Regions from separate parts of the Arthrobacter sp. UYNi723 genome, predicted to be linked through region 2. Evidence: riboswitches for the same ligand, from Rfam matches in the RefSeq annotation. Region 2 holds a riboswitch; each other region holds the start of a gene.
What was found. Region 2 has a riboswitch for thiamine pyrophosphate ahead of ACVWY0_RS05020 (ECF transporter S component). Riboswitches for the same ligand answer to the same signal wherever they lie in the genome.
Positions count from the first base shown of each region.

Region 1: it holds a riboswitch for thiamine pyrophosphate, as region 2 does, so the genes downstream of both, thiO (glycine oxidase ThiO) here and ACVWY0_RS05020 (ECF transporter S component) in region 2, are expected to answer to the same signal.
Region 3: it holds a riboswitch for thiamine pyrophosphate, as region 2 does, so the genes downstream of both, thiD (bifunctional hydroxymethylpyrimidine kinase/phosphomethylpyrimidine kinase) here and ACVWY0_RS05020 (ECF transporter S component) in region 2, are expected to answer to the same signal.
Region 4: it holds a riboswitch for thiamine pyrophosphate, as region 2 does, so the genes downstream of both, thiC (phosphomethylpyrimidine synthase ThiC) here and ACVWY0_RS05020 (ECF transporter S component) in region 2, are expected to answer to the same signal.

Region 1 covers NZ_JBSRZM010000001.1:41,622-48,906, forward strand. The annotation lists gene ACVWY0_RS00215 (DNA-methyltransferase) at 1-790, opposite strand, end outside; gene ACVWY0_RS00220 (DEAD/DEAH box helicase) at 799-2,493, opposite strand; gene ACVWY0_RS00225 (RNB domain-containing ribonuclease) at 2,785-4,290, opposite strand; gene thiE (thiamine phosphate synthase) at 4,355-5,131, opposite strand; TPP riboswitch at 5,159-5,279, shown strand; gene thiO (glycine oxidase ThiO) at 5,270-6,613, shown strand; gene thiS (sulfur carrier protein ThiS) at 6,610-6,846, shown strand; gene ACVWY0_RS00245 (thiazole synthase) at 6,851-7,285, shown strand, end outside.
Region 2 covers NZ_JBSRZM010000004.1:164,383-171,667, forward strand. The annotation lists gene ACVWY0_RS05000 (UDP-N-acetylglucosamine 1-carboxyvinyltransferase) at 140-1,663, opposite strand; gene ACVWY0_RS05005 (glycoside hydrolase family 25 domain-containing protein) at 1,952-2,689, shown strand; gene ACVWY0_RS05010 (energy-coupling factor transporter transmembrane component T family protein) at 2,738-3,532, opposite strand; gene ACVWY0_RS05015 (ABC transporter ATP-binding protein) at 3,529-5,145, opposite strand; gene ACVWY0_RS05020 (ECF transporter S component) at 5,145-5,795, opposite strand; TPP riboswitch at 5,860-6,001, opposite strand; gene ACVWY0_RS05025 (heme-degrading domain-containing protein) at 6,058-6,600, shown strand; gene ACVWY0_RS05030 (DUF4235 domain-containing protein) at 6,641-6,904, shown strand; gene mnhG (monovalent cation/H(+) antiporter subunit G) at 7,015-7,285, opposite strand, start outside.
Region 3 covers NZ_JBSRZM010000011.1:98,071-105,355, reverse strand. The annotation lists gene ACVWY0_RS10800 (vitamin K epoxide reductase family protein) at 1-410, opposite strand, end outside; gene ACVWY0_RS10795 (Rne/Rng family ribonuclease) at 865-4,149, shown strand; TPP riboswitch at 4,251-4,348, shown strand; gene thiD (bifunctional hydroxymethylpyrimidine kinase/phosphomethylpyrimidine kinase) at 4,331-5,929, shown strand; gene rplU (50S ribosomal protein L21) at 6,202-6,510, shown strand; gene rpmA (50S ribosomal protein L27) at 6,572-6,835, shown strand; gene obgE (GTPase ObgE) at 6,953-7,285, shown strand, end outside.
Region 4 covers NZ_JBSRZM010000001.1:375,893-383,177, forward strand. The annotation lists gene ACVWY0_RS01705 (alpha/beta hydrolase) at 1-169, shown strand, start outside; gene thiC (phosphomethylpyrimidine synthase ThiC) at 174-1,943, opposite strand; TPP riboswitch at 1,986-2,093, opposite strand; gene ACVWY0_RS01715 (VOC family protein) at 2,248-3,123, shown strand; gene ACVWY0_RS01720 (hypothetical protein) at 3,237-3,674, shown strand; gene rpsP (30S ribosomal protein S16) at 3,887-4,303, shown strand; gene ACVWY0_RS01730 (RNA-binding protein) at 4,305-4,547, shown strand; gene rimM (ribosome maturation factor RimM) at 4,660-5,205, shown strand; gene trmD (tRNA (guanosine(37)-N1)-methyltransferase TrmD) at 5,206-6,078, shown strand; gene rplS (50S ribosomal protein L19) at 6,322-6,681, shown strand; gene lepB (signal peptidase I) at 6,766-7,285, shown strand, end outside.

The DNA.
Region 1 (7,285 bases), on a different contig from region 2:
CACACACGAACTTCCGGTCCAGTTTGGCCGCCACGGCGCCCAGGGTTCCGGAACCGGCGAAAAAGTCCAGGCACCAGTCACCGGGCCGGCTTGACGCCGTCACCACACGGCGGATGAGGCCCTCGGGCTTCTGCGTGGGGTAGCCGGTCTTTTCCTTGCCTGTGGGGGAGACGATGGTGTGCCACCAGACGTCGGTGGGCAGCTTCCCGAGTTCCCGCTTCGCCGGTGTCACCAGGCCAGGCGCCATGTACGGCTCACGGTCCACCTCGGCGTTGTCGAAGTGGTATTTCGCCGGGTTCTTGACGTACACGAGGATATTGTCGTGCTTGGTGGGCCAGCGGTACTTGGCGCGGGCACCGTAGTCGTAGGCCCAGATGATCTCGTTGAGGAAGCATTCCCGGCCGAAGATCGCGTCAAGCATCACTTTGGCGTAATGGACCTCCCGGTAATCCAGGTGGAGGTACAGCGTGCCGTCGTCAGCCAGCAGCCGCCAGGCCTCCACGAGCCGGGGTTCCAGGAATGACCAGTAGTCACTGAAGGCGTCATCGTACCGGTGCAGGGCGCCCTTGATGGTGTCGTAGGAACGCCCCTTGAAGCCCACGCGGTCGCCGTCACCGTCTGTGTTCAGCACCATCCGCGTTTCCTGGCGCTTCTGGACCCTGCCGGTGTTGAACGGCGGGTCAACGTATATCAAGGTGAAGGCGCCGTCCGGCAGCGAGGGGAGGAACTCCGCGTTGTCCGCGTGAACCACCAGGTTGCTGCCGTCCGGCGCCCAGACGGTGTCAGTCATCGAGGCTGTTATGCCTCGGTGCTGCGCTGCTGCGGGCCGTTGTCGGCACCGGCCACCACTTCGCCGTTGCGGCGGCGGGTGCGGGTCCGGCTGCGGCGGGCACGGGGGTCCACTTCGCCTTCGGCCGGAGCCGCAGCAGCCGGTTCGGGGGCGGGGCTGGTGCCGGCGGTCGCCGCATCAGAGGTACGACGACGGCGGTCACCGGAGCGTCCGCCGGGCTCGCTGGTGCGGCGGCTGCTGCTGTCGCGAGCACCGGAGCGGCCGGCGTCGCGGTTGCTGTCTCGCCCGCTGTCACGGCCACCGCTGGGGCGGGTGTTCTTTTTGCCGGTCTCGCCCAGGTCCTCGAGGACCTCGGCGTCGACACCGGCCAGCACACGCTTGTTGCGGGGCAGGCGGCCCTTGGTGCCTTCCGGAATATCCAGCTCTTCGTAAAGGTGCGGGGAGGAGGAGTACGTTTCCACGGGCTCCGGGACGCTGAGCCCCAGGGCCTTGTTGATCAGGCCCCAGCGCGGCATGTCGTCCCAGTCAACGAAGGTCACTGCTGTGCCCTTGTTGCCCGCGCGGCCGGTGCGGCCCACACGGTGCAGGTAGATCTTTTCGTCTTCAACGCACTGGTAGTTGATGACGTGCGTGACGTCGTCGACGTCGATGCCGCGGGCTGCGACGTCAGTGGCCACCAGGACGTCCACCTTGTTGTTGCGGAAGGCACGGAGCGCCTGCTCGCGGGCGCCCTGGCCAAGGTCACCGTGGATGGCGGCGGCGGCGAAGCCACGGTCCACAAGCTCCTCGGCAACCTTCGCGGCGGTGCGCTTGGTTTTGGTGAAGATGATGGTCCGGCCGCGTCCGCGTGCCTGCAGGATGCGGGCCACAACTTCGATCTTGTCCATGCTGTGGGCACGGTAGATGAGCTGGCGGATGTCGCGCTTGGTGAGGCCCTCGTCGTCCGGATCAGCGGCCCGGATGTGGGTGGGCTGCGTCATGTAGCGGCGGGCCATGGCGATGACAGGGCCCGGCATCGTGGCGGAGAACAGCAGGGTCTGGCGGACTGCAGGGGTACCGGCGATGAGGGTTTCCACGTCCGGCAGGAAGCCGAGGTCCAGCATTTCGTCGGCCTCGTCAAGGATGACCATCTTGACGTTCTTGAGGACGAGGTGCTTCTGCTTGTAGAGGTCGATGAGGCGGCCGGGGGTTCCGACGACCACCTCGACGCCGTTCTGCAGGGCTTCCACCTGGGGCTCGTAGGCACGGCCGCCGTAGATGGTGGTGATGCGGGCGTTCCGCTTGCGGGATGCGTTCTGGAGATCATTGGCCACCTGGACGGCCAGCTCGCGCGTCGGCACGATGACCAGGGCTTGAGGTGCACCCGGAACGGCGAGCTTGTCGTAGCCGGCGTCGTCCGGACCCACCACGCGCTGCAGCGCGGGAATGCCGAAGCCGAGGGTTTTGCCGGTGCCGGTCTTGGCCTGCCCGATGATGTCGTGGCCCGAAAGCGCCACCGGCAGGGTCATGGCCTGGATGGGGAAGGGGTGGGTGATCCCGGCGTCGGCGAGGGACTCTACGATGTCGGCGCGGACGTTGTAGTCAGCGAAGGATTTCTCCTCGATCTCGTGCGGCTTCTCGTCCGAGATGATGGTTTCTTCGGGTTCGATCGTCTCGATGCCGGAGTCGTCAGTCAGGATCTGGTGGGTATGCAATTCACTCACAGGGGAGTTTCCTTATTCATTTGGGCATTGGCGCTGCCTGCTCAACGGGCCGGCCAACGTGGCCGTTCCGGAGCACGCTCTGGCGCGCAAGCAAATCCAGTGGAAGCCGATCGCGGGCTATCAAAATGCTGGCACTGGTGACCAACGGGTGCATCTCAAGATCGCGTAGGGGCGGGCTTGTTGAATTCAAATCAAGGAAATCAACGACCGGGCATCCATATCTACTTCTTCAGTCTAGCCGCACGGACCCTGAATCCCGGCTTTGGGCCGATCAGGCAGCGCGGAAATCATTCAGGCCAGCAACTCAAAGTGGACCTCGCGGGCGGCGATATCGGAGGAGATCAGGCGGACCCGCACCTTGGTGCCGGATTCCAGGTCGCCGCCGCACCGGGCCGTCACGGCGGGTTTGGCGATCTGGATGATCCCCGAGGGGCCATTCCCGTTTTTTGCGGCACCGTTCTTGGTGCCGTTGCCGTTTTTCCCGTTGCCGTTGCCGTTGTCCTTCTGCGGCTTGGAGCCGGAGATCACGATCGCATCGAATTCCTGGCCCACATGGTTGACCAGGAGCGCGGCCTCCACAGTGTCCAGCGCCATGCGTTCCATCCGCGATGCCAGCTGGTCGGATCCGGCCATGATCTCCGGCAGGGACGGCAGGGCTTCCCGCGCCCAGTCCGGTACTGGCTTGCCGTTGCTCAGGGCTTCGCAGATCACCAGGACAAAGCGGTCGATAAGGCGTCGGAGTGGTGCTGTGGTGTGGGCATAGGCGGCGCCGATGGCGGACTGGATGGCGTCTTCCGGGACTGTGCCGTCGAACGCCGTGTAGCTGGCGCCGCGGAACAGCATACCGGCGGAGTGCAGGATGGCCAGTTGCCGGGGCTCTGTCGGATCAAGGCTGCGGAGGTATTCGCCGTAGCTGATCTTGCCGTCCCACGGCTTGCCCAAGGCCTCGGTCTGGAGGCGGAAGTGACGCAGGGAGCGCTCATCCGGCGCGGGCATGGTCCGCAGGATGCCCACTTTTCCCGCCAACATCAGGTTTGCCGCCGCCATCCCCGTCATCAGGGAGATCTGGGCGTTCCAGTCCTCCACCGGCAGCTGCGGTGCAGCGGCAATCCGGTAGCCGCCGTCGGGCAGTTGCACGATTTCCTGCTCCGGCATGTTCAGGCTGGCGCCGCCGCGCTGTCGCTCCAGTTCAACGCGCTTGAGCCCCACTTCCTTCAGGAGCTGCAGGACAGGACCGGCCGTCCCGGCGTCGAATTCGGCCTGGACCCCCTTGTAGCTCAGCTTGGCACGGCTGCGGATGGTGGCCCTCTGGACGCTCACAGTGGAGACCTGCGCGGCGTCGTCCAGCCCGAACTCCCACACGTAGGCGGAACACAGCTGTCCGGCCAGGAGGCTGCCGGCACCTTCGCTGATGACTTCCGGGTGCAGCGGGATACGGCCGTCAGGGGCGTAGAACGTCTGGCCGCGGCGCCGGGTCTCCGCGTCCAGTCCGCCGCCGGGGCGGACAAAGGACGGCACGTCAGCGATGGCGTAGAGCACCCGGTAGCCAGTACCCGCGCGCTCGATGAACAGCGCCTGGTCCAGGTCAGTGGACGACGCCGGATCGATGGTGAGGAAGTCCACGTCCGTCAGGTCAGCGCCCGGCAACTCGTGTGCGGCCACTGCCGCTTCCGCGTCCCGGACCGCCTCCGCCGGGTAGGGCCCCGGCAGTTCCAGCTCGGTGCGCAGGGCGCTCAGCGCCGCCGCGAGGTCGTTGGTCTGCTCGTGGACTTTGGGGGCCAACCTATGATGTGACACGAAAGTCAGGTTAGCCCGATTTCCACGGATCGTGCACGCCGGCCGTTCGCCACGCGGGGGATTGTCAGGACGCGCCCGCGTCCAGGGCCGCCAGGAGTGCCGCGGCCGCCGCTGAAGGGTCCGCGGCTTCGGTGATGGCACGCACCACAACAATCCTGCCGGCGCCGGCCTCCACCACCTGCTCCACGTTGCCGAGGTCGATGCCTCCGATGGCAAACCAGGGCAGCGTGGCCTGGGTGCCACCGGCAGCGCGGACTGCTTCGGCCGCGTACCGCACCAGGTCAAGGCCGACGGCGGCCCGGCCGGGTTTGGTGGGCGTGGCCCAGACCGGTCCTACGCAGAAGTAGTCCAGGCCGTGTTCGGCAGGCAGCCCACCGGACAGCCGGATGGCGCCTTCGATCTGCTCGGCGGTGTGCGTGGAAAGGCCGATCGCTGCGGGTGGGCCGAGGAGCGTGCGGGCGGAAGCGACCGGCAGGTCTTTCTGCCCGATGTGGAAGACGGGGGCGCCGGACAGTAGCGCGATATCGGCACGGTCGTTGACGGACCACAGCTTTCCGTGGCGTTCGGCCGCGGCCTGAAGCACGGCCAGCAGCTCCAGCTCCTCCGCCGCCTCGATCGCCTTGTCCCGGAGCTGGATGATGTCCACGCCGCCGGCAAACGCCGCGTCCACAAACTCGCCAAAGTCCCCGCGGTCCCGGCGCGCGTCGGTGCACAGGTACAGCCTGGCGCTGTGCGGGAGGCCGGTGTTTATGCCGCCGGCGGGGTCTGTTCCGGTCAAGGATTCGGGAGCGGCGGAGGGGGCGGAGGGCGTGCCTGCAGCGGCGAAGGATTGCGCGTTCATGGAAACCAGCCTAAGTCCCCTAAACTGGGCGGGTACTGCGGGAGCCCGTTGCAGCCGTCACAAAGCGGCCGGGCTGAGAGGGCGTCAGAGCCGACCGCTTGACCTGATCCGGCTAGTACCGGCGTAGGGAAGGAACATATGCCCCCCGCAATAAGCAGCCCACCCGAGACCGCATCAGCCAGCCCGGCCGTCCTGCACGCCGACGTGGCCGTCATCGGCGGCGGAGTCATCGGCCACGCCATAGCCTGGGAGGCCCGGCGATCCGGCCGTTCCGTCGTGCTGATCGATGACGCGCCCGGGAACGGCGCCAGCTGGGCAGCCGCCGGCATGCTGGCCCCTGTGAGCGAACTGCACTACCAGGAGGAAGACCTCCTTGAGCTGATGCTGGCATCCTCCGGCCTGTGGCCTGCCTTTGCGGCGGACCTCGCCCTGGCCGGGGCTGGCGATACCGGATATCTGACGACGCCGACGCTCGCCATCGGTGCGGACGCTGCGGACCGCCGCGCGCTGATGGACCTCCGGGCCGTGCAGCAGGCCAGCGGCCTGGTGGTGGAACCCCTGACTGTCCGTGAGGCCAGGACGAGGGAATCCCTGCTTAGCCCGGCCATATCCTGCGCCCTGGACATCCCCGCCGACCACCAGGTGGATCCACGGAAACTGGTGGCGTGCCTCCAGGAAGTCCTGGCCGTCCACGAACCGGGAGCAGGAACGGCCGTGGCAGGTGCCCGCGGGGGATTCGCCGTTGACCAACGGGCTGCTTCCCTTCTTTGGGAGGACGGCCGCGTCACTGGGGTGAGGCTCGCCCACGGCGGAAGTGTCCGGGCCGGGGAGACCATCGTGGCCAACGGATTGCAGGCGGGGTCGCTGGATGGCCTCCCGGTTGGACTGCACCTGCCCCTGCGGCCCGTCTACGGTGACATCCTGCGCCTTGCTGTTCCGGGGCACCTGCGTCCGCTCCTCACCTCGACGGTCCGTGGAATGGTCCATGGCGTGCCGGTCTACATCGTTCCCCGGCAGGACGGCACGGTGGTGATCGGGGCAACGCAGCGAGAAGATGCGCTCGCCGGGACGGGCGACGCTGCTGTCTCGGCCGGCGGCGTGTACCAGTTGCTGCGTGACGCCCAGGTCCTGGTGCCGGCCGTCTCGGAGCTGGAACTCCTGGAATGCACGGCACGGGCAAGGCCGGCGACCCCGGACAACGCCCCTCTCCTCGGCCGCGTACGGGCTTCCGCACCAAGGACGGGGATCACAGCGAACATTGCCGGTTTGATTGTTGCCACCGGATTTTTCCGCCACGGAGTGCTGCTTGCTCCGGCGGCGGCGGCCATCTGCCGGGACCTGCTGGACGGCCGGTCGGACCCCCGATGGGGGGCCCTCAGCCCGGCCCGCTTTTCAGGAAAGCACCACGTAGCCGGTACACAGTCGCCGCGTAAGGACATCAGCAGCACGAAGGACCTCGACACACAGAAGGAATCAGCATGAACATCACCCTCAACGGCTCGCGCCATTCCGTGGCGGACGACGCGTCCATCACCACCCTCATCAGCCAGATCACTGGCCGTCCCCTCGCGGCCAACGGCCAGGCGACAGACGGGCAGAAACTCGGCGTCGCCGTCGCCCATAACTCCGAAGTAGTACCCCGCAGCCAGTGGTTCGTCACGGCGCTCGCCGAAGGTGACGACGTCGAACTGGTCACAGCAGTCCAGGGAGGCTGACACCATGACAGTAACCAGCAACATCAGCACACAGAACCGGCCCGAGGACACTGACCGGCTGGTCATCGACGGCGTCGAGCTCGGCTCCCGCCTCATCATGGGCACCGGGGGAGCCCCCAGCCTCGACGGGCTGGGCGCTGCCCTGCTGGCGTCCGGAACCGAACTGACCACGGTGGCCATGCGGCGCTATTCGCCGGCCGAATCTGGTTCCCTTTTCCAGCTCCTGGTGAACCACGGGATCCGGATCCTGCCCAACACCGCAGGCTGCTTCACCGCCCGGGACGCGGTCATGACGGCGGAACTGGCCCGCGAAGCGCTGGAAACCGACTGGCTCAAGCTGGAAGTCATCGCCGACGAACAGACCCTGCTGCCGGACGCGGTGGAGCTCGTGGATGCTACGGAACAGCTTGTAAACCGGGGCTTCAAAGTGTTCGCCTAC
Region 2 (7,285 bases):
CTGCAACGCCCGCCAGGTTGACCCGGTTACTGCCGATCATGACGAAGCGCGAACCGGCAGATAAAGCGCTCAAATCCGCCTCTAGGGGTCGTTATCTGCCAGTTCGCGCGGGGCGGAGGGCCGCAAGTGTACGTTCGCCCTAGTCCTGGAAGTACTCCACCTTGGCGCCGATGGTGTTGAGCCGTTCCGCCAGGTCTTCGTAGCCGCGCTCGATCACGTAGATGTTCCGCAGCTCCGAAACACCCCGCGCCGCGAGCATGGCCAGCAGCAGGCAGGCGGCGGGGCGGAGTGCCGGCGGGCAGCCAACCTCGGCGGCTCGCCACTTCGTGGGGCCGTTGACGTAGATCCGGTGCGGGTCCAGCAGCTGCACCTGGGCGCCGAGCCGGTTGAGTTCCGTGAGGTAGATGGCCCGGTTCTCATAGACCCAGTCGTGGATCATGGTCTGGCCGTGGGCGTTCGCGGCGATGACCGCGAAGAAGGGCAGGTTGTCGATGTTCAGTCCGGGGAACGGCATGGGGTGGATCTTGTCCTCGGGCGCCCGCAGCTCGGACGGTTTGGTGGTCACATCCACCAGCCGGGTGCGGCCGTTGCGCGCCACGTACTCGCCGGAAATCTCCAGCTGCTGGCCCATCTGCTCCAGTGTGGCCAGCTCGATCTCCATGAACTCGATGGGGACGCGGCGGATGGTCACCTCTGAGTTGGTGACGATCCCGGCGGTGATGAGGCTCATGGCCTCAATGGGGTCCTCGGACGGGAAGTACTCAATGTCGACGTCGATCAGCGGCTGCCCGGTGATCTTCAGTGTGGTGGTGCCCACGCCGTCGATCTTCACGCCCAGCATCTCGAGGTAGAAGCAGAGGTCCTGAACCATGTAGTTGGGACTGGCGTTGCGGATGACGGTGGTGCCGCGGCGGTGCGCCGCTGCCATGATCGCGTTCTCGGTGACAGTGTCCCCACGCTCGGTCAGCACAAAGGACCGGTCGTCAGTGTCAGGCAGCGGAGCCTGCACGGCGTAGAAACCGGCAGTGGCTTCCACGGAGAGCCCGAACTGGCGCAACGCCTGCATGTGCGGCTCCACGGTGCGGGTGCCCAGATCGCAACCGCCGGCATACGGCAGACGGTATTCCGCGGATTCGTCAAGAAGCGGGCCCAGGAGCATAATCACGCTGCGAGTGCGGCGCGCCGCGTCCACATCCATGGCCTTGAGGTCCAGGACGGCGGGGCGGCGGAGCTGGAGATCGGTGTCGTTAAGCCACGTGCACTCGACGCCGATGCTGGTCAGGACCTCCACGATCCGGTTGACCTCTTCGATCCGGGCGAGTCGGCGCAGGACGGTGGTGCCGCGGTTGATCAGGCTGGCGCACAGCAGCGCCACACCGGCGTTTTTGCTGCTGTTGACATCCACCGCCCCGGAAAGCGTGCGGCCGCCTTCGATCCGCAGGTGCGTCATCTGCGGTTTGCCCACTTTGACGATGCTGCGGTCGAAGATCGTTTCGAGCCGCTGGATCATTTTGAGGCTGAGGTTCTGCTTGCCCTGTTCCATCCGGGCGACGGCGCTTTGGCTGGTTCCCAGCGCGGCGGCGAGCTGGCCCTGGGTCCAGCCCTTCTCGGTCCGGGCATCCTTGAGCGTGGCGGCGATGTGCTCGGCAGTTTCCTGAGTCATAACAAAAAAATATCACAAATGAGCTATTTTATGGGATATGAAATCGGAGTGGCGACTGAACTCCCAGCAAATACCCGACTCATGAGATAGCCGCTCCTTGATGGTTGTCCTTGACCCCGCCACTCGCTCGGCGGGAGACTGAAACATCGGGTCCACCCGAAAAGCGGAAGAATGCCATGCAGGAGGCCTGCCATGTATGGGAATGCGGCTACAGCATCCCGTGCTTTAGCGTGTGCCATCTTGTGCCTGCTCTTGGCCCTTTGCGGGATTATCGTGGCGCCGGCGTCCGTGGCCACCCCTTCACCCGGCGAGGGCGCCGAGCAAGCACTGGGTAACGATGTCTCGTGGCCTCAGTGCAACAAGGCGCTTCCCGCCGCTCCAGCTTTCGGGATCGTGGGCGTCAACAATGGCCTGGCCAGCACCACTAACCCCTGCCTCGCCGAACTGCTCCGCTGGGCCGAAGCCATCACGGTGAACCCGACCGATCAGCCGTCCGTGGCCCTTTACGTCAACACCGCCAACCCGGGGCACGCTGGCTCCTGGTGGCCCACCAGTAACAACTACCCCGCAGCCCACGCTGTATCCAACCCCTACGGCACCTGCAAGGACAAGGACGTTGGCACGGCGTGCGCATACATGTACGGCTACGCCAAGGCGTACGACGACGCCTACATCCGCGGCATCAGCAGCCCCTCGGACTACCTGTGGTGGCTCGATGTTGAAACCGGCAACAGTTGGTCCCTCGACAAGAATGCCAACCGTGCCGTCCTGGAAGGTATGACCGACCTTTTTCACAGCATCGGCGCCGACGTCGGCATCTACTCCTCGGCCTATCAATGGGGACAGATCGTGGGCACCGTCAGCAGCTCCAGCAACCTTTATGCCCTGCCCACCTGGCTGGCAGGCGCCCTCAATGCCTTCGGAGCCACGGCCAACTGCTCGAATGCGCCGTTGAACCCCGGTGGCACAGTCACCCTGACCCAGTTCGTCTCCAGGGGCTTCGACTACAACCACTCGTGCATTTAGCAAGCACTGCGCGCCGTAGCCAGAATCCGGAAGCATGGCCCGCCCTTACTAGCGCCAGACGAAGTTCCAGGTCCCCATTACAGCCGCGGCAACCACAGCAGCCGCCGCGATCAGGGCGCCGCCCACCAGAACCCAGGCGTCCAGCGGCGAATACGTGGATTCCCGCGCCCACGTCCGCTGCCCGGTGCCGAAACCGCGCGCTTCCATGGTGATGGCCAGCCGGGACGCGCGGCGGATGGCCTGGACCAGGAGCCCGAAGCTCTGCCCGAGGGTGGCCCGCAGCCGTTGCAGCGGGCTGCCCTGCGAGCCCACGCCGCGGGCCCGCCGCGCCATGCCGATGGTCTGCCATTCCTCGGCCATGAGCCCTACCAGCCGCATCGCGGCCAGCGTGCCAAGGACAAAACGGTGCGGCAGCCGGGCCTTCTGGGCCAGTGCATCGGCGAGGTCGGTCGGATCTGTGCAGGTCATGAGCAGGATCGCCGGCAGGGCTATCGCGAGGCCGCGCAGCATAAAACCGATTCCCAGCTGCAGGGAACCTTCGCTGATGGACCAGATCCCGACGTCGAGCAGTACAGCGCCGCTGTCCGCCGCGACGATCGCCGTGCTCCAGCCGCCCAGGGCTGCCGCGATGATGAGCGGCCAGCCCCGTTGCCACAGCAGGCGAAGGGTGAGGCCGGCCAGCGGAAAGAGTGCCAGTTCCGCCACGAGCGCGGTGGTGGCAGACACCCAGTCGATGGAGAGCGCCAGCACCAGGGTGATGAAGAAGACGACGGCGAACTTGGCCAGCGGGTTGGCGCGCGTCAGCAGCGCGTGGTTGTCGCGGAGGGTCAGGGCACCCCTCATGCCGCACCTGCTTCCTGGCGGGCGCCGCCGCGCGAGGCCGGGCCAAGCCGCAGTTCAGCCCCGCCCAGAACGGCGCTGAATTCCTGGTCGTGGGTCACGGAAACCACGGAGGTCCCGGCGTCGAGCAATTCTGAGAGGAACGATGCGAGCTCGGCCCAGGTGTTGGCATCCTGGCCGAAGGTCGGCTCGTCGAGGACCAGCACACGAGGGTGGGCCGCGAGGACAGTGGCCACCGAGAGGCGCCGCTTTTCGCCGCCGGACAGTGTGTACGGATTGGCGTCCACCAGGTGCGTCAGGCGCAGCCGTTCCAGCAGTTCATCAACCCGCTCCTCGCCATGGCCCAGATGCCGCGGGCCGAACATCAGTTCGTCCAGCACGCGGCCGGTGACGAACTGGTGCTCGGGCTCCTGGAACACGGTTCCGATGCGAGAAATCAGCTGGTTGGCTTTCCATTTGAAGGGATCGATCCCGGCCCCCTCGGAAAGCTCGACGGCGGCGGACACCTTCCCCGCCACCGGCGCCAGAAGCCCGGCGAGCGTCAGCGCAAACGTTGACTTGCCGGCGCCGTTGGGCCCCGTGACGGTGAGTGCCTGGCCGGAACGGACCTGGGCGGTAATGCCCTGCTGCACCGGCACGGGCGGGATGGTCCGGAAGCCGCGGCGCCTCGGACGCTCGCGGGAGACGGCCAGGTCCTCGGCAGCCAGCAGCAGGTCACCGGAGCCTGCGGACACGCGGCGACGGGTTGCCGGAACATAGCCCGGCACCCAGACGCCCGCGCCGATCAGCATGTCCCGTGCCTCCGCAAGCACCTGGTCCGGCGGCCCGTCCAGCAGGACTGCGGACGTGGCGGCGGAACTTCCAGCGGAGCCCGCAACCGAGCCCGGCTGGAGCACCACAATCCGGTCCACCAGGTCCTTCCAGACGGACACGCGGTGTTCCACCACAACGAGTGTGGCTCCGGTTTTGTCCAGGCAGCGGCCCACGGCGTCGCGGACTTCCAGCACGCCGGCGGGATCGAGGTTTGCGGTGGGCTCATCCAGCAGGATCAGCCCGGGCCGCATTGCGAGGATCCCGGCCAGCGCCAGGCGCTGCTTCTGCCCGCCGGACAGGGCCGACGTCGGGTGGTCCAGCGGGAGCCCGCCGGCACCAGCGCCGCCGTCGGCGTTCAAACCGCCGCCCCCGGCACTTCGCAGCCCGACGTCGTCGAGCGCCTCGTGGACGCGCCGCCAGATCTCGTCCCGCGGCACGGCGAGGTTCTCGGCGCCGAAGGCGACGTCGTCACCCAAGCGGGAGAGGACCACCTGCGTTTCGGGGTCCTGCTGCATCAGGCCGGAGCGGCCGCGCTGCCCGCGAGGCACCACACCGTCGATCAGCAGCGAACCGGTCTCATCGGCGTCGTCCCCTTCATCCCCAAGCACCCCCGCGAGCGCGTGCAGCAGCGTTGACTTGCCCGCGCCCGACGGGCCCAGCAGCAGCACCCGCTCGCCGGGAGCGATGTCGAGGTCGAGCCCGTGGACGGCGGGCGCGGAACGTCCGGAATGCCGCCAGCCCCAGCCACGGGCGGATACCGCGGCGGGGCGCACTGCGGAGGCGCCGGCGTCGGAAGCGGTCATCAGTTGAAGACGGGCTCCGACGCTGCCTTCCGGGACGCGAACGAGCTCAGCACGCCGGTCTTGGCCAGGCCGCGGGTGGCGATCCAGGACAGCGCACCCGCAATGACCGCGCCGGAGATGGTGCAGAACACGATGTACGCGAGCTTGTCGCCGGGCTCGTAGGCGATGTTCCAGCCCCACGGCAGGAAGGAGTCATTGAGGCCGCAGAACAGGCCCGCCCCGGCACCGGCCAGCAGTGCGGCGATGAGGTTGTACTTCTGGTGCAGGAAGGACTTGAACCGGAAGTTGCCGTACACCAGCAGGAAGAACACCAGTTCGGCGCCCAGGCCCTGGAGGAGTCCGGAGATCAGCACCGTGGCGCCGTACTGCGAGCCCATGATGAGTTCGCCGGTGGCGGCCACCGCTTCGCAGAAGAGCGCCGCGCCGGGTTTGCGGATGATGAGCATCCCCAGCACTGCCGGGATCATCCAGCCGCCGGCGATCAGGCCGGTCAGCGGGGGGTAAACGGCGTTCATGGGGGCGGAGACGATGCCGGCGCCCTGGGACCAGGCCCAGAAGATCACGCCGCCGGTGATGGCGATGAGCGCCGCCACCACGATGTCCACAACGCGCCAGGTGTTGCCGGTCTTTTTGAATGCTGCAGTTGTCATTCGGTCCTCCTGAGGAACAGGAGGGGAAAGTGCCCCGGCGTGCGGCGCTGCCGCCGTTTCCGGACACTTCGAGAACTCGACTCCCTTGCGCCGGTACTAACCGGATCAGGTTCGAGGGTCTGCGGCTGTCCGCACTCTCAGCGCCCACCTGCGGTTCCCTGGCAATGCCAGTGATGTCCGACGGCGGCGCTCCCCTGTCGTAATAAATCTGCCCTGATGGGCGTGATCCAGTTTACACCGCGGGCGGGGTAGATTGTGGGCCATGACTGCCAACAATCCGACTGTGACTGCGTTCAATCCCGATTCGACGGTGCCCCAGCCGGCGGGGCTGCTTGAGGCCCTGATTGCTCGGATCGAAGCCGAGATCAACGAGCTGCAGTTTCCGCATTTCAGCAAGGACGACTCCCTCAACCTCGGGCTGCTCCTGGTGGAGTTGGGCAAGAGCCGAAAGCTGCCCATCGCGATCGACATCACCAAGGGTGACCAGGTCCTTTTCCACGTGGCCCTGGACGGCGCCACCCCGGACAACGAGCGCTGGATCCGGGCGAAGCAGCGCACCGCCGCCAGGTATGAGATCCCGTCGTTGTTGGTGGGCCTCCGCGGCCGGCTGCACGGCGGCCGGATCGAGGACCACGGCTGGTTCGATGAGTCCACCTACGCCCCGCATGGCGGCTGCTTCCCGGTCTACGTCACCGGCGTGGGTGCAGTGGCCACAGTGACGGTCTCGGGCCTGCCCCAGCAGCAGGACCATGATCTCGTGGTGGAGGCCTTGCGGGAGATTCTGGAGTCGATGCGGCCGGGTTAGGCTAAGGCAGTCCCGGATCCGCTCACAAGGAGTTCAACGAATGAACCTGTTCATCAAGCTGCTCGGCACTGCAATCAGCCTCGGCGCCGGATTCGTCGGCACCAAGATGGTCAATACCGTATGGGAAAAGTCCACCGGCCGGAAGCCCCCGACCGGCAGGGATGAAGACACCCCCACGAGCCTTCGCTCGGCGCTGACGTTCGCGCTCATTTCGGCCTCGGTCAGCACTATCATCCAGGTGCTCGCCAACCGTGGCACGCAGCGGGCCATCACCCGCTTCGCCAAGTCCCAGGACATCGTCTAGCCGCATCACCACCCCGGAGTTTTCGTCCAGATAATCGGCCCGAACCGGCCGAGATATACGATTATCTGGACAAAAAACCTACACGGGACGCTGGGGGCTGCGCGTGACGCTCAGTCCCGCCGGCCGCCATCGGACTCGTCATCCCGGGATGACTCATCCCGGGCGGACTGCGCCGCCTTCTGAACCACGGCTTCGAGTTCATCGGAGCTGAGCAGCTCGCGGTGCAGGTGTTTGGTCCGGTAACCGGCGCGGCCCACCATATGGGCGGAAACCGGCACGGTCAGCAGCTGGAAAATCCAGGCCACCAGCAGCACCGGCCACACCCACCAGGTGCGCAGCTGCAGGCCGATGGCCGCCAGGAGCAGGAACAGGCCCAGCACC
Region 3 (7,285 bases), on a different contig from region 2:
GCGAAGCCGAGCGTCACGCCGGCCTGGAGTCCTGCCCAGTACCAGCGTGCGAACGTGGCGCCGGAGAGCAGGGCCATGCCCACTGTGATGATGACGGCGAACGCGACGATGCCAATAAACATGTTGGGGAACCCGAACGCCGAGCTCTGCCACGTCTGCATGACCTGGCCGCAGGAGATCCACGGATTAACGTCGCAGGCCGTTACGTGATTCGGGTCCTCGAGGACGGCGAGCTTTTCCAGGACCAGCGTTCCCGAGGCCAGCCAGCCGATGGCGCCGGTGATGACCATCAGCCAGCCGAGGGGCCGGTTACGTGCCATCGGCGGCACAGTCCCGGGCGTGGCGGGCAACGGCTCCGCGGCAGGGGCTGCAGCCGGCGTGTCGGTGCCGTGGGAGGAAATGCTGGGCATGGTGTGTGGCGTCCTTTGCTTCGGGTGCTCCTTGCCCCGATTGTAACGCCGGTGACTGGAAGAAGCACTCAGTCAGCGCCCTCACGTCCTGATCCGTTGCCCCTGGTTCCGCCGTCTTTCAGCCCGGGTGTGAGAGAATGAACATGGCTGGAGGCCGACCCACATTCGGACTCCGGTCCGGTGGCTTGTTTCAAGACCGCCAATGATGAGCAGGGCAGGCTTCGGATTCTCTGATCCGGCTTCCCGCAATTCCATTGGTCGGCACCTGGTTGTGGCGTGTAGAACAACGGGTTTCAGGACACAGCCGACGGCTCCCACGGGCTGCCGCACCCCTCTGCCGGTGCGAACCTGGGAGTATCCACTTGACTTCTGTCAACGCCTGCGGGTTTTGACAATATGTGCCCCAATGGGTGCCGGATGTGGCGGTACGTCAGGGGCAGGAGTGTTGCCACATATGGAAAACGAACAAGCACCAGCCGTTAATGATGAAGCCGTCGCCGAGGCTGCGGTAGCGCCCAAGAAGGTCACCCGGACGCGTCGGAAGGCAGTGCCGAAGGCCGCAGAGGCCGTACCGGTGAATGACGCCGCCGAAGCTGAGCCTGCGACGGATACCGCTCCGGAACCCAAGACGCCGGTTCGCCGGACCCGCGCACGTAAGACGGTGGTCGCCGCCGAACCCTTGCCGGCCTTCGCTGCTGAGGTTCTGGAGGCACCTGCCGCCGTTGTTACCGAGACCGTCGTAAAGCCCGCCGCCGCCGTCGAACCCGAGACCGAAACCGCAGCCCCTGAGGCTGCAGCGGAGACCAAGCCTGTCCGCCGCCGCCGCGTGGCCACGCGCAAAACTTCGGCCCCCGACGTAGCTCCCGCGGCCGTCGACCAAACGGCTCCGGAACAGGCAGCCACTGAAACTGCGGCAACGCCGGCCCCGGAAGCAGGGGAAGTCGCCGCTGCAGAGGCCGCCGCGCCCGCAGCAGCCGCCGTCGCCCCCGTCAACGCTGCCCCGGTCAACGCTGCCGCCGCGCCGGCTGAAGAACCGGCTGCTGCTGCTGAGACTGCCAGCCCGTTCAGTTCACTGTTCCTTGAGCCGGCGTCCACCACATCGGTGCTTTTCCAGGCCCCCGACCTCAGCACCGTGGTCCGCCCCGCGCCGGTTGCTGCCGTGGTTGAAGAGCCGGAAGAGGACGACGTCGAAGAAGGCGAAGCGGACGACGCCAACGGCCGCCGCAGGCGCCGCAGCCGTGGTCGCCGTGGTCGCAGCCGCACAGGCGAAAGTGATGCTGACGGTGATAGCGAAGGCGACGAAGGCGCAGCCGAAGAAACCGATGAGGCGTCCGCCGGGCAGGCCGATGAGGGCGTGACGTCCCGTCGTCGCCGTCGCCGCCGCCGTGGCGACCAGGATCTGGAACTGACCGGAGGAGAAGGCGACGACCCGCCCAACACGGTGACCCGCGTCCGCGCGCCGCGCGCCGCGACCGAAGCGCCGGTCAACAACCGCGTCACGTCCGTCAAGGGCTCCACCCGCCTCGAAGCCAAGAAGCAGCGCCGCCGCGAATCCCGCGACACCGGCCGCCGCCGCACCGTCATCACCGAGGCCGAGTTCCTGGCCCGCCGCGAATCAGTTGACCGGCAGATGATCGTCCGCCAGCGCGACGACAGAATCCAGATCGGCGTCCTCGAGGACGGCGTCCTGGCCGAGCACTTTGTCTCCAAGACCCAGCAGGACTCCCTGATCGGCAACGTCTACCTCGGCAAGGTGCAGAACGTCCTGCCGTCCATGGAAGCGGCGTTTGTTGACATCGGACGCGGCCGCAACGCCGTCCTGTATGCCGGTGAAGTGAACTGGGAAGCCGTTAACCTCGAAGGCAAGCAGCGCCGGATCGAAAACGCGCTCAAGTCCGGCGACACCGTCCTGGTCCAGGTCACCAAGGATCCCGTGGGCCACAAGGGTGCACGCCTGACCAGCCAGATCTCGCTGCCCGGCCGCTACCTGGTCTATGTGCCCGGCGGCTCCATGACCGGAATCTCCCGCAAACTGCCCGACGTCGAGCGCAACCGCCTCAAGCGCATCCTCAAGGACCGCCTCCCGGAGCACGCAGGCGTCATCGTCCGCACCGCTGCCGAGGGCGCCTCGGAAGAGGAGCTCACGCACGACATCAACCGGCTGCGCGCGCAGTGGGAGGGCATCGAAAGCCAGTCCACGTCCACCAAGATCCTCGCGCCGGAACTGCTCTACGGCGAACCTGACCTCACCATCAAGGTGGTCCGTGACGTCTTCAACGAGGACTTCTCCAAGCTGATCGTCTCCGGTGAAGAGGCCTGGGACACCATCGAGGCCTACGTCACCTACGTGGCCCCGGACCTCGTGGGCCGCCTGGAAAAGTGGACCAAGGACCAGGACATCTTCGCTGCGTGGCGGATCGATGAGCAGATCCACAAGGCCCTGGAACGCAAGGTCTTCCTGCCTTCGGGCGGCTCGCTGGTCATCGACCGCACCGAAGCCATGACCGTGGTGGACGTCAATACCGGCAAGTTCACCGGCAGCGGCGGCAACCTCGAGGAAACCGTCACCAAGAACAACCTCGAGGCAGCTGAAGAAGTGGTCCGGCAGCTCCGGCTCCGCGACATCGGCGGCATCATCGTCATCGACTTCATCGACATGGTCCTCGAATCCAACCGCGACCTGGTCCTCCGCCGCATGGTGGAATGCCTGGGCCGCGACCGGACCAAGCACCAGGTGGCCGAAGTGACCTCGCTGGGCCTCGTGCAGATGACGCGCAAGCGCATGGGCACCGGGCTCCTGGAAGTCTTCGGGGAGCAGTGTGAAACCTGTGCAGGCCGCGGAATTGTCACCCACGACGACCCCGTGGAACACCGCCGAGCCAACATCGTAGCCGCGGAGCACCACCTGCAGCGGGTTGACAGCCGCCCCGAAGCCCAGCGCACCGATAGCGTGCGGACTGACAGCCAGCGCCCGGACAGCCAGCCGGGTGGCCGCACTGACCGGAAGCGCCGCCGCGGACGGGGCGGCCAGCCGCTGGAAATGGCACCGGCAGCTCCGGTGCAGATCCACCCGGAACCCAGTGACGCCGAGCGCCATGCGAAGGCGGAGGCCACGCGGGCAGCGCTTGCGAACATTGCGGCCGCAGCCCACGCTGCGCACCTGCACGACGACGAGGTGGCTCACGCATCAGCTGCCGCGGGCCGGCAGCCTGCGGCTCCGGTGCCGGCTCCGGTTGGGCAGTCCGAAACAGACTCCAACGGCCGCCCGGCCGCAGTGCTGACATTCGGCGGCGAGCAGGTGGTGCTTCCGTTCGTTGCGCACCACGATGACCAGCCGCACGCACCTGCCCTGACACTGGACCGCCTCGCGGAGGCCTTCGCCCACCTTGGTGAGCCGGCTCCTGTAGCGGAAAGCACGCCGTCGGCAGTCCAAGCAACTGAAAGCCGGGCGGCCGAACCTGCCCGCCAGCAGCAGCCAGCCGCGGCGGAGAAGGATTACTCCGACCACACCGAGGAGCCCCGCGCCCGCCGTCCCCGGCGGAACCGGAGTGCCAGCCGTGCCCAGGGCGCAGCCAACGCCACGTCCGTAGAGCATCACGAAGCCGCTCCGGCGGCTGCCGCCGGACACACCCACGCCGCCAAGGCGCCGGAGCCCGTCAAGGCTCCTGTGGCTGACAAACCGGTTGCCGCCAACGCGCCCATCATCCTGGGCGTAGGAGTTCCGGCCTCGGAGCTCTGACCAAGCAGTAGGGCAAGCCAATACAACGGCGCCCGGACGTGCCTGTGAATCACAGGCTGCGTCCGGGCGTCCGGCGTTAAGTCGCGAGGAACGCTAGGCTGGTGACTGACACGGGGTGCCGCGCAGAGAGCCGGCTGAGATCCACACCCGTTGAACCTGTCCGGTTAGCACCGGCGAAGGGATGTCTCCTTTGGCTTCAACTTCTGTCCTTCCCCCTGCAACACCCGTGGCGGCTCTGCCGGAAACCACAGCAACCCGGGCTGAGGTCCGGCCCGCACCAGGCCGCTCTTCTGCGGTCCAGATGCTGCGTGACGTTCCGCGGGTGCTGTCCATTGCCGGATCGGACCCTTCAGGGGGCGCGGGCGTCCAGGCCGACCTCAAAAGCATTGCTGCCCTTGGCGGCTACGGCATGGCGGCCATCACCGCGCTGACGGTCCAAAACACCCAGGGGGTCCAGGCGGTTCACGTCCCGCCTGCGTCCTTCCTGGGCCAGCAGCTCGATGCCATCAGCGATGACATCACCATCGACGCGGTCAAGATCGGCATGCTGGGCGACGCTGCGGTGATAGGCGTGGTCCGCGACTGGCTGGAAATGGTGCGTCCCGCCGTCGTCGTTCTTGATCCGGTGATGGTGGCCACGAGCGGCGACCGGCTGCTGCAGGAGTCTGCCGAGGCGGCCCTGCGGGAGCTGCTCCCGCTCGCGGACCTGATCACCCCCAACCTGGCCGAACTGGCCATCCTGGTGGGGGAGCCGCAGGCGAGGGAATGGCACGACGCGCTCGGGCAGGGGCAGCGGTTGTCCGCCGCGACCGGTGCCACCGTCCTGGTCAAGGGCGGCCATCTCGACGGCGGTGCGTGCCCGGATGCCCTGGTCAACGCTGCCGGGCTCCTCGCCCAGGAGGTGGTGGAGGTAATGGGGGACAGGATCCCCACCCGCAACAGCCACGGCACCGGCTGCTCGCTGTCATCGGCCATGGCCACGGCTCACGCCCGGCTGGGGGACTGGGAAGCCGCATTACGGCAAGTGAAGCCCTGGCTGGTGGGCGCGCTGCAGGCCGCTGACCAACTTGAGGTGGGCGCGGGCAACGGCCCCATCAACCACTTCCACCACATGCAACAGGTTCCGGCAGCCGGCGAGTTCGCGCAGACGCTGCGCCGGGCGTCGGAGCCGGATCTTGCAGCCATCTACGGGCTGGATTTCATCCGCGACCTGGCGGCCGGCACATTGGCTGAGGAACAGTTCGCCTATTACCTCGCCCAGGACGCCATCTACCTCAACGGCTATTCGCGGGTCCTCGCCCGGGCCAGCGCGCTGGCGCCCACGGAAGCCGCCCAGCTGTTCTGGGCAAAGTCGGCCCAGCAATGCCTAGAGGTCGAGTCCGAACTACACCGCACGTGGCTAAGCACCAGGACTGTGGACTCAGTCCTTGGACCTGTCACCAAGTCCTATGTGGACCACCTGCTGGCGGCCTCGGCCTCCGGCAGCTACGCGGTCCTCGTGGCGGCTGTACTGCCGTGCTTCTGGTTGTATGCCGAAGTGGGACAGACCCTCCACGCGGAGTTCGTGGCTGCGGGTGCACCGGCAGTACATCCTTATGCCGACTGGCTTCGGGCCTATGCTGACGAGGACTTCGCCCAGGCCACCCGCGAGGCGATCGCCTTGGCTGACGACGCCGGCCGGAGTGCATCCGCGGATGAACGGGCGGCAATGCTCGTGGCTTTCAGGCAGTCGTGCCGGTTCGAGGTGGAATTCTTCGACGCGCCGCGAATTCATTCCTGACAGGCTACGGCCCGTGCGGCCTGTACGATAGTCAGGCACGGTTTTGGATTGTCAGTGCAGTACCTGCTTGTGGGTCCTATCACAGACAACCTGCCGTAACCAGCCTCATTTGCGGCCGAAGGCAAAATTAGCGTATTCTAGATCTTCGGTGCTTACGCCAACACTTGGGTTACGACCCCACGGCGTTGAGGCACAGCGAGAACCCAGCCAATTATGGAACAGGGTTCAGCACGCAAATTTAGTAATAAACGTCGAGAGAAGTGAGTTCCCAAGTGGTGTACGCGATTGTCCGCGCAGGCGGCCGCCAAGAGAAGGTTTCCGTTGGAGACTTCGTTACCCTGAACCGCGTCCCCGGTGGAGCCGGCAGCACCTTTGAGTTGCCCGCACTGCTCCTGGTAGACGGTGACAAAGTCACCTCTGCTGCTGCGGACCTGGCCAAGGTAACGGTTACGGCTGAGATCCTCGAAGACCTCCGTGGTCCGAAGATCGTCATCCAGAAGTTCAAGAACAAGACCGGTTACAAGAAGCGCCAGGGTCACCGTCAGGAATTGACCAAGGTCAAGATCACGGGTATCAAGTAACTCTTCGTTACTGTTCAGGTTCTTCAGCAGATTCCCCAGAATTTAAAGGCAGGCATTTCAAATGGCACATAAAAAAGGCGCGAGTTCCACTCGCAACGGTCGTGACTCCAACGCCCAGTACCTCGGCGTCAAGCGCTTCGGCGGCCAGGTAGTTTCCGCAGGCGAGATCATCGTCCGCCAGCGTGGCACCCACTTCCACCCGGGCGCCGGCGTTGGACGTGGCGGCGACGACACACTGTTCGCACTGGCTCCGGGAGCCGTCCAGTTCGGCACCCGCCGCGGTCGCCGCGTTGTCAACATCGTTGCTGCTGCAGCTGCAGAGTAACAAATAGTTCTGAAGCGGTGGAGCGGGCCATTTTGGTCCGCTCCACTGTTCTTTTAACCGCATTACAATCGTCTTGGCGCCCTTGGGCGTCCAGGAAACAGCACTGAGGAGATCCACGTGGCGAGCTTTGTAGACCGGGTAGTACTGCACGTATCCGGCGGTACCGGCGGCCACGGCTGTGTCTCTGTCCACCGGGAGAAGTTCATCCCACTGGGCGGACCCGACGGCGGTAACGGCGGCGACGGCGGCAACGTAATCCTGCGCGTTGACCACCAGACCACTACCCTGCTCGACTACCACCACTCCCCGCACCGCCACGCCACCAACGGCGGGTCCGGCATGGGCGACTGGCGCGGCGGCAAGAGCGGCGAGACCCTCATCCTGCCCGTGCCCGACGGCACCGTGGTCAAATCCAAGGACGGCACCGTCCTGGCAGACCTGGTCGGCGAA
Region 4 (7,285 bases), on a different contig from region 2:
TGGGTGGGAACCGCTCTATGAAGAGATCGCTGGATATCTGCAGGAAACCGGTGCCCTGCACCGCACTGCTGCGGGAGGACACCGGCCCCAGGACTCAGCCGAAGGTGACCGTGCCATCCGGTCCTTCATCGCCGACGTCGGCAGGTCACGCTCAGTTCAGGCTTCCTGAGCCGTCAGCTCCCGGCTGGGATCCGAAGCTCGGGGAGATAGACCTTCCCGCCGGCGGCCAGGAACTCCGCACTCTTTTCGCGCATCCCGCTGTAGGCTTCGGCGATGGCCGCCTGCGAATCGGCGGAACCGTATTCGTCCCTAATGTCCTGGCTGATCTTCATGGAGCAGAACTTCGGGCCGCACATGGAGCAGAAGTGGGCGGTTTTGGCCGGTTCGGCGGGCAGCGTCTCGTCATGGAAGGCCTCCGCCGTGACCGGGTCCAGGGACAGCGCGAACTGGTCGCGCCAGCGGAACTCGAACCGGGCCTTGGACAGGGCATCATCACGTTCATGGGCGCCGGGGTGGCCCTTGGCGAGGTCGGCTGCATGGGCGGCGATCTTGTAGGTGATCACGCCGGTCTTCACGTCGTCCTTGTTCGGGAGGCCAAGGTGTTCCTTGGGCGTGACGTAACAAAGCATGGCCGTGCCGTACCGGGCGATTTCGGTGGCGCCGATGGCGGACGTGATGTGGTCATAGCCCGGGGCGATGTCCGTGACCAGCGGCCCGAGTGTGTAGAACGGGGCGCCCTTGCAGAGTTCCTGCTGGCGTTCCACGTTCTCCCGCACCAGGTGGAACGGGACGTGCCCGGGACCTTCCACCATGACCTGCACATCGAATTCCCACGCCCGCTGGGTCAGTTCAGCCAGGGTGTCGAGCTCGGCGAACTGGGCCGCGTCGTTGGCGTCCGCCGTCGCTCCCGGGCGCAGTCCGTCGCCCAGGGAGAACGCGACGTCGTACTTGGCGAAGATCTCGCACAGGTCGTCGAAGTGCGTGTACAGGAAATTCTCCTGGTGGTGGGCCAGGCACCAGCCCGCCATGATCGCACCGCCCCGGGAGACGATGCCGGTGACGCGGTTGGCCGTCAGCGGCACGTAACGCAGCAGCACACCGGCGTGGATGGTCATGTAGTCCACGCCCTGCTCGCACTGCTCAATGACCGTGTCCCGGAAAATTTCCCAGGTCAGAGCATTGGCCTCGCCGTTGACCTTCTCCAGCGCCTGGTATATCGGCACTGTACCGATGGGCACGGGGGCGTTGCGGATGAGCCATTCGCGGGTGGTGTGGATGTCATCGCCGGTGGACAGGTCCATCACGGTGTCGGCGCCCCACTGGGTGGCCCACTGGAGTTTGTCCACTTCCTCGGCAATGGAGCTGGTCACCGCGGAGTTACCGATGTTCGCGTTAATCTTCACCAGGAAGGCCTTGCCGATGATCATCGGTTCGGATTCCGGGTGGTTGATGTTGTTGGGGATGATGGCCCGTCCGGCCGCCACTTCGCTGCGGACCAGTTCCACGTCGCAGTTCTCGCGGAGGGCAACGAACTGCATCTCGGGGGTGATGACACCCTGCCGCGCGTAGTGCATCTGGGTGACGGTCCGGCCGTCGACGGCGCGGCGGGGCACCGGCTGTGCACCCTTCCACTCTGCGGAGGCTGCGCCTCGGCGCACCGCCGACTTGCCGTCGTCGAGCAGGTTCCGTTCCCGTCCGCTGTAGGGCTCGGTATCGCCGCGGGCGGCGATCCACTCCGAGCGGAACGGGTTGAGGCCCACCACAGGATCGCTGCCCGGACCGGCCGTGCGGTAGGTCCGGAAAGGCCCGTTCGCCTCGCCGTTCGGCGACGGTTCCAGCGCGATCTCCGTCACGGGAACCCGGATCCCGGTGGCCTCATCGGTGATAAACGCCAGCGAGTGGGACTTCAGCGACTGGGTTTCAGGCTGGAGCGTTTGATCCACGTCGGTTTCATTTTGGACGGGGATCAGCTGTGTTTCTTGTGTATTCAATGAATACTCACTTCCTTCGCCGGCATTACCCGGACAGGTTCAACGGTCGCAGGCTGCGTCGGCCCGATCTCAGCCCGTGCAAGGGCTCCCGTGTGGTCAAGTCGAAGCTACCACAGGCCGAGGGTGGACTGGTGACAGCAATCACGGGAAAGCGGTCGCAATCAGTCTGCTCCGCCACTTGAATTAAATTGAAGCTTCAAGTAAATTAGAACCATAGCCGCTTTCATCCGAAGGCCAACGGACCGGGAGTTTTCAAATGACTGCAGAAGCCACCAGCCGGGATCTCCTTCCTGCCGACCTCTCCATGGGCACCGTAATGCTCAAGGTGGGCGACGTGAAGCTGATGACCGACTACTACCATCGTGCGCTCGGCCTGGAGGTCGTCGCAGAACAGGACGGCGGCGTCTATCTTGGCCGCCTTCAACGCCCGCTGGTGCATCTCGCGGCCGCCCCGTCCTTGAATCTGCCTGGCAGGGGAGAGGCCGGGCTGTTCCACACCGCACTGCTCTTTGGCGACCAGGCGTCGCTGGCGGCCACGGTAGCCACCGCCGCCCAGTACGAACCCCGGTCCTTCACGGGCAGCGCCGACCACCTCGTCAGCGAGGCCTTCTACTTCAATGACCCCGAAGGCAACGGCGTCGAGCTGTACTGGGACAGGCCCCGCGAAAACTGGTCCTGGAACGGGAAGGATGTAGTGATGGACAGCCTGGCACTGCCGCCGCAGCGCTACCTCGAGCAGCACCTGACCCAGGAATCCGTGGCCGGCCAGCGGGCCAGCGAAGCCGGCGTGGGCCACGTCCACCTCCAGGTGGGCGACGTCCAGTCAGCGCACGATTTCTACGTGGGCACGCTGGGCTTCGAAAAGACCGCCGGCTGGCACGGGCAGGCGCTGTTTGTCTCCGCGGGCCGGTATCACCACCACATGGCCATGAACGTCTGGAACAGCCGCGGAGCCGGTCCCCGCAAGGACACCCTGGGCCTCGGCGAAGTGCTCATCGAGGTCCCTTCCGGGGATGACGTCGGAGCGCTCGCCGACCGCCTGAAGGTCGCCGGTGTAGCCTCGCACCACACGGGCGCCGAGCTTCGCTTCGAGGACCCGTGGCGCAACAGTATCCGTGTCGCCGTCCGCTGAGTGCGGACGCCAAATGTGCGGCCTGCCTTGTACTAGGCTGATTCTGAACGGCCGGGGCGGCACTTGCTGCTGCCCTTCCAGGCCGCACCGTCGACGGAATGAGGGCTGTTCCCATGGGCTTCACTGAAATTTTTGTTTCCACTCACGATGCCGCGCTGAAGCGGGCGGACGTCCTGGATGCAGGCGGCTCCCCGGCGGGCCAGGCCCTGCGGATTCCCGGAATCAGCGATTTCGAAATCGAGCAGCTTGGCGATCTTGCCGGTGTTGCGGTGCACGCCGGTGGCGCGGACTACGAACTGGCCATGGTTGACGTGGCCAGTGATTCCCTCCTCGGGGTTCCGCCGGCCATGGTGCGTGCGCTGGCGGATCTGCTCAGCTACGAGACTGAAGGTGAAGGCAATGTCCTGGACGACGTCGCTGAAAAGTGGGCCGCCCAGGATGACATGCCGTTCGGCGTGGCCGAGGCCCGGACGTATGTCCAGCAGTTCGCTGAGCTGGCCAACTCCGTCGATGACGCCGCACGCACAGGGGTGTATGTCTGGTCGTCGTAGGCCGGCCGTGGCCCGCCGGGTCCGCGCGGCTGCCCCATCCCGACGTGTCAAGTCGAAATCCGGACGCTGATCTGGCACAATAAACAGGTACTCGATCTGCGTGGCCCCTCTCTCCGCGTCCGGATCCTGTCCTTCGAACCCTCAAGTATGGCCCGCCCCACGGGTGCAGAACGTCGGTTCACCCCTTTTCTGAAACAGGAGTGACCACAAAAGTGGCCGTAAAGATTCGCCTTAAGCGCTTTGGCAAGATGCGCGCACCGTACTACCGCATCGTCGTCATGGACGCACGCTCCAAGCGTGACGGCCGTGCCATCGAAGAGATCGGCAAGTACCACCCCACCGAAGAGCCCTCATACATCGAGGTGGACACGGACCGTGCCCAGTACTGGCTCGGCGTCGGCGCACAGCCGTCCGAACAGGTTGCCGCGATCCTGAAGATCACCGGTGACTGGCAGAAGTTCAAGGGCCTGCCGGGCCAGGAAGGCACCCTGAAGACCAAAGCTCCGAAGGCTGCCTTTGTTGCCCCGGAAAAGGGTTCCGTGATCATCCCGGAAGCCATCACCAAGAAGTCGAAGCAGTCTGACGCAGCCGAGGCCCCGGCCGAGGCAGAGACCACCGAGGCTGAGTAGATTGCTGGCAGAAGCGCTCGAACACCTCGTCCGGGGAATCGTTGATTCGCCGGAAGATGTCAAGGTCAGCTCGAAGAACAACCGCCGCGGGGACACCCTCGAGGTTCGTGTTCATCAGGATGACCTGGGACGGGTGATCGGCCGCCAGGGCCGCACAGCACGGGCATTGCGCACCGTTGTGGCGGCACTGGCAGACGGCGAGCCGGTCAGGGTCGACGTCGTCGACACCGACCGCCGCCGCTAAGCGCTCGGCAACATCAGTTTTTTGCTCCGGCCCTTCCACCAGCAACGGTGGAGGGGCCGGAGTGCTTTCACCACATCGCCCAATCCCGGCACGATCACAGACAGAGGAACAGATGCAGCTTCAGGTGGCACGAATCGGCAAACCGCATGGAATCCGCGGCGAAGTGACGGTCCAGGTGCTGACCGACGCTCCGGGGGACCGGTTTGTTCCCGGTACCGAGTTTGTGGTGGAGCCTGCATCGGCCGGCCCGCTCATTGTTGAGGGTGCGCGCTGGAACAAGGACATCCTGCTCCTCGCATTCGAAGGAATCGAGACCCGCAACCAGGCAGAGACCCTGCGCGGCGCCAAGCTTTTCATCGAAACCGAAGAGCTAAACGAGGACGACGACGAAGGCTGGTACGAGCACGAACTGGTAGGACTCGAAGCGCGCGTCGGGTCGCAGGTGGTCGGCAAGATCGCTGCCCTGCACACCTTGCCCGTCCAGGACCTGCTCGTGGTTGAAACGCCGGACGGCAAGGAAATCCTTGTCCCGTTTGTGCAGCAGATCGTTCCGGAGGTCAATGTGGCCGATGGCTTCGTCCTGCTGACGCCGCCGGACGGTCTCTTTGAGGTCAACGACGGCGAAGCCGGCCCCGGTGAAGCGGAGGAAAACGCGTAGATGAGAATCGACGTCGTCAGTATCTTCCCGGAGTACCTGGCGCCCCTGGAGCTCTCGCTCATTGGCAAGGCCCGCCAGGACGGCCTGTTGGACCTGCGCGTCCATAACCTGCGTGATTTCACCACCGACAAGCACCGCTCAGTGGACGACACCCCGTACGGCGGCGGCGCCGGCATGGTGATGAAGCCTGAGCCTTGGGCGCAGGCGTTGGCTGCCGTTGCCGCAGCTGCTGGCGCCGGAGCCGGTGAAGCCGCAGGGGGCGCCGAGGCCACGGCGGCCGAGCCCGTCAAACCGGTTTTGATTGTCCCGTCGCCGGCAGGGGAGCGCTTCAACCAGGCCCTGGCCCATGAGCTCGCAGAAGAGGACCAGCTGGTTTTTGCCTGCGGCCGCTATGAGGGCATCGATGAGCGTGTCATCGAGTGGGCGGAAGAGCACTTCACGGTGCGCCCCATGAGCCTTGGTGACTATGTGCTGAACGGCGGCGAAGTGGCCGTTTTGGCCATGGTCGAAGCCATCGGCAGGCTGCTGCCAGGCGTTGTGGGCAACCCTGATTCCCTGGTGGAGGAGTCGCATTCGGACGGGCTGCTGGAATACCCCGTGTATACCAAGCCCGCCAGCTGGCGGGACCGGGATGTCCCGGCAGTGCTGCTGAGCGGCAACCACGGGAAGATCGCGCAGTGGCGCCGCCACGAGCAGTTCCGGCGGACGGCGGAACGCCGTCCGGACCTGCTGGAAACGTTCGACGCCGGGAAGCTGCCACGTGCCGACCGGACGGCTTTCGCCGACCTCGGGTACGACGTCGTCGACGGTCACCTCCTGGCACGACGGCAGGCCGATACCAGCACGGACACTGGAACCGACGCCTCAACCTGAACCGGCGCGTCTGTGGTCCAAGGCGATTGGCTGTAGGCCCGCGAGTGTGGCAAAATTAGTCTTTGTGTCTGCTGGGTCCGCACCTGCCACAGGGGGAGCGCAACCAACAGCTGGACACCCCGGGACCTTCAATCAGTGAAGGAACCGGCCCCACTTAATTTTCGGCGGTAATTTCCGGTACTTCCGGGCTTGCCCGCCGTGACCCAAAGTGAATGACCTGTGGCGTTCACCAGGAGTGCAATTATGCATATTCTCGATTCCGTAGATGCAGCCTCGCTGCGCACCGATGTTCCTGTCTTCCGCGCGGGTGACACCCTCAAGGTTCACGTGAACATCATCGAAGGCAAGAACTCCCGTGTCCAGGTATTCCAGGGCTTCGTCCTGGGCCGCCACGGCGACGGTCTTCGCGAAACCTTCACCATCCGCAAGGTCTCCTTCGGCGTTGGTGTGGAGCGTACCTTCCCGGTGCACTCCCCGATCATCGACAAGATCGAAGTTGTCTCCAAGGGTGACGTGCGCCGCGCGAAGCTGTACTACATGCGCGACCTGCGCGGCAAGGCTGCGAAGATCAAGGAAAAGCGCGACTTCCAGCCCAAGAAGTAAGTCCCCAGGGACCTACAAAGCAGGCCCCAGCCGTACCAGGCCAGCGCCGGAGCCCTTCGCAACAGCGCCCCAGGAATACGGATCATGGACCAGACAAAACGCCAGCCCAGAAGAATGGGCTGGCGTTTTGCGTTCCTGGCAGTTCTCCTGGCCGTGGCCATCAGCGGGCTGGTCCGTTCCCTGTGGCTGGATGTCTATTACATACCGTCCGAATCCATGGAGCCGGTCCTTGCGAACGGGGACCGCATCCTGGTCTCCAGGACAGACTTCCATGCCGAACCCATCCGTCGGGGCGACATTGTGGTCTTCGACGGCAGGGGTTCGTTTGCTCCCCTGCACAGTGGGAAGGGCCCCCTTCTGGATTCCGTTGCAGCGGCCGGGCAGTGGCTTGGCCTGGCCGGCAGTGACACCACGTACGTCAAACGTGTCATCGGCATGCCGGGGGACACCGTGGTTTGCTGCGATGCAGACGGAAAGATCACCGTCAACGGCGGGGCACTTGAGGAGCCGTATCTGTTCGACGGAGACAGCCCAAGCACGCAGATCTTCAGCGCCGTGGTGCCCGACGGAAGGCTTTGGCTGCTCGGTGACCACCGCTCCGCGT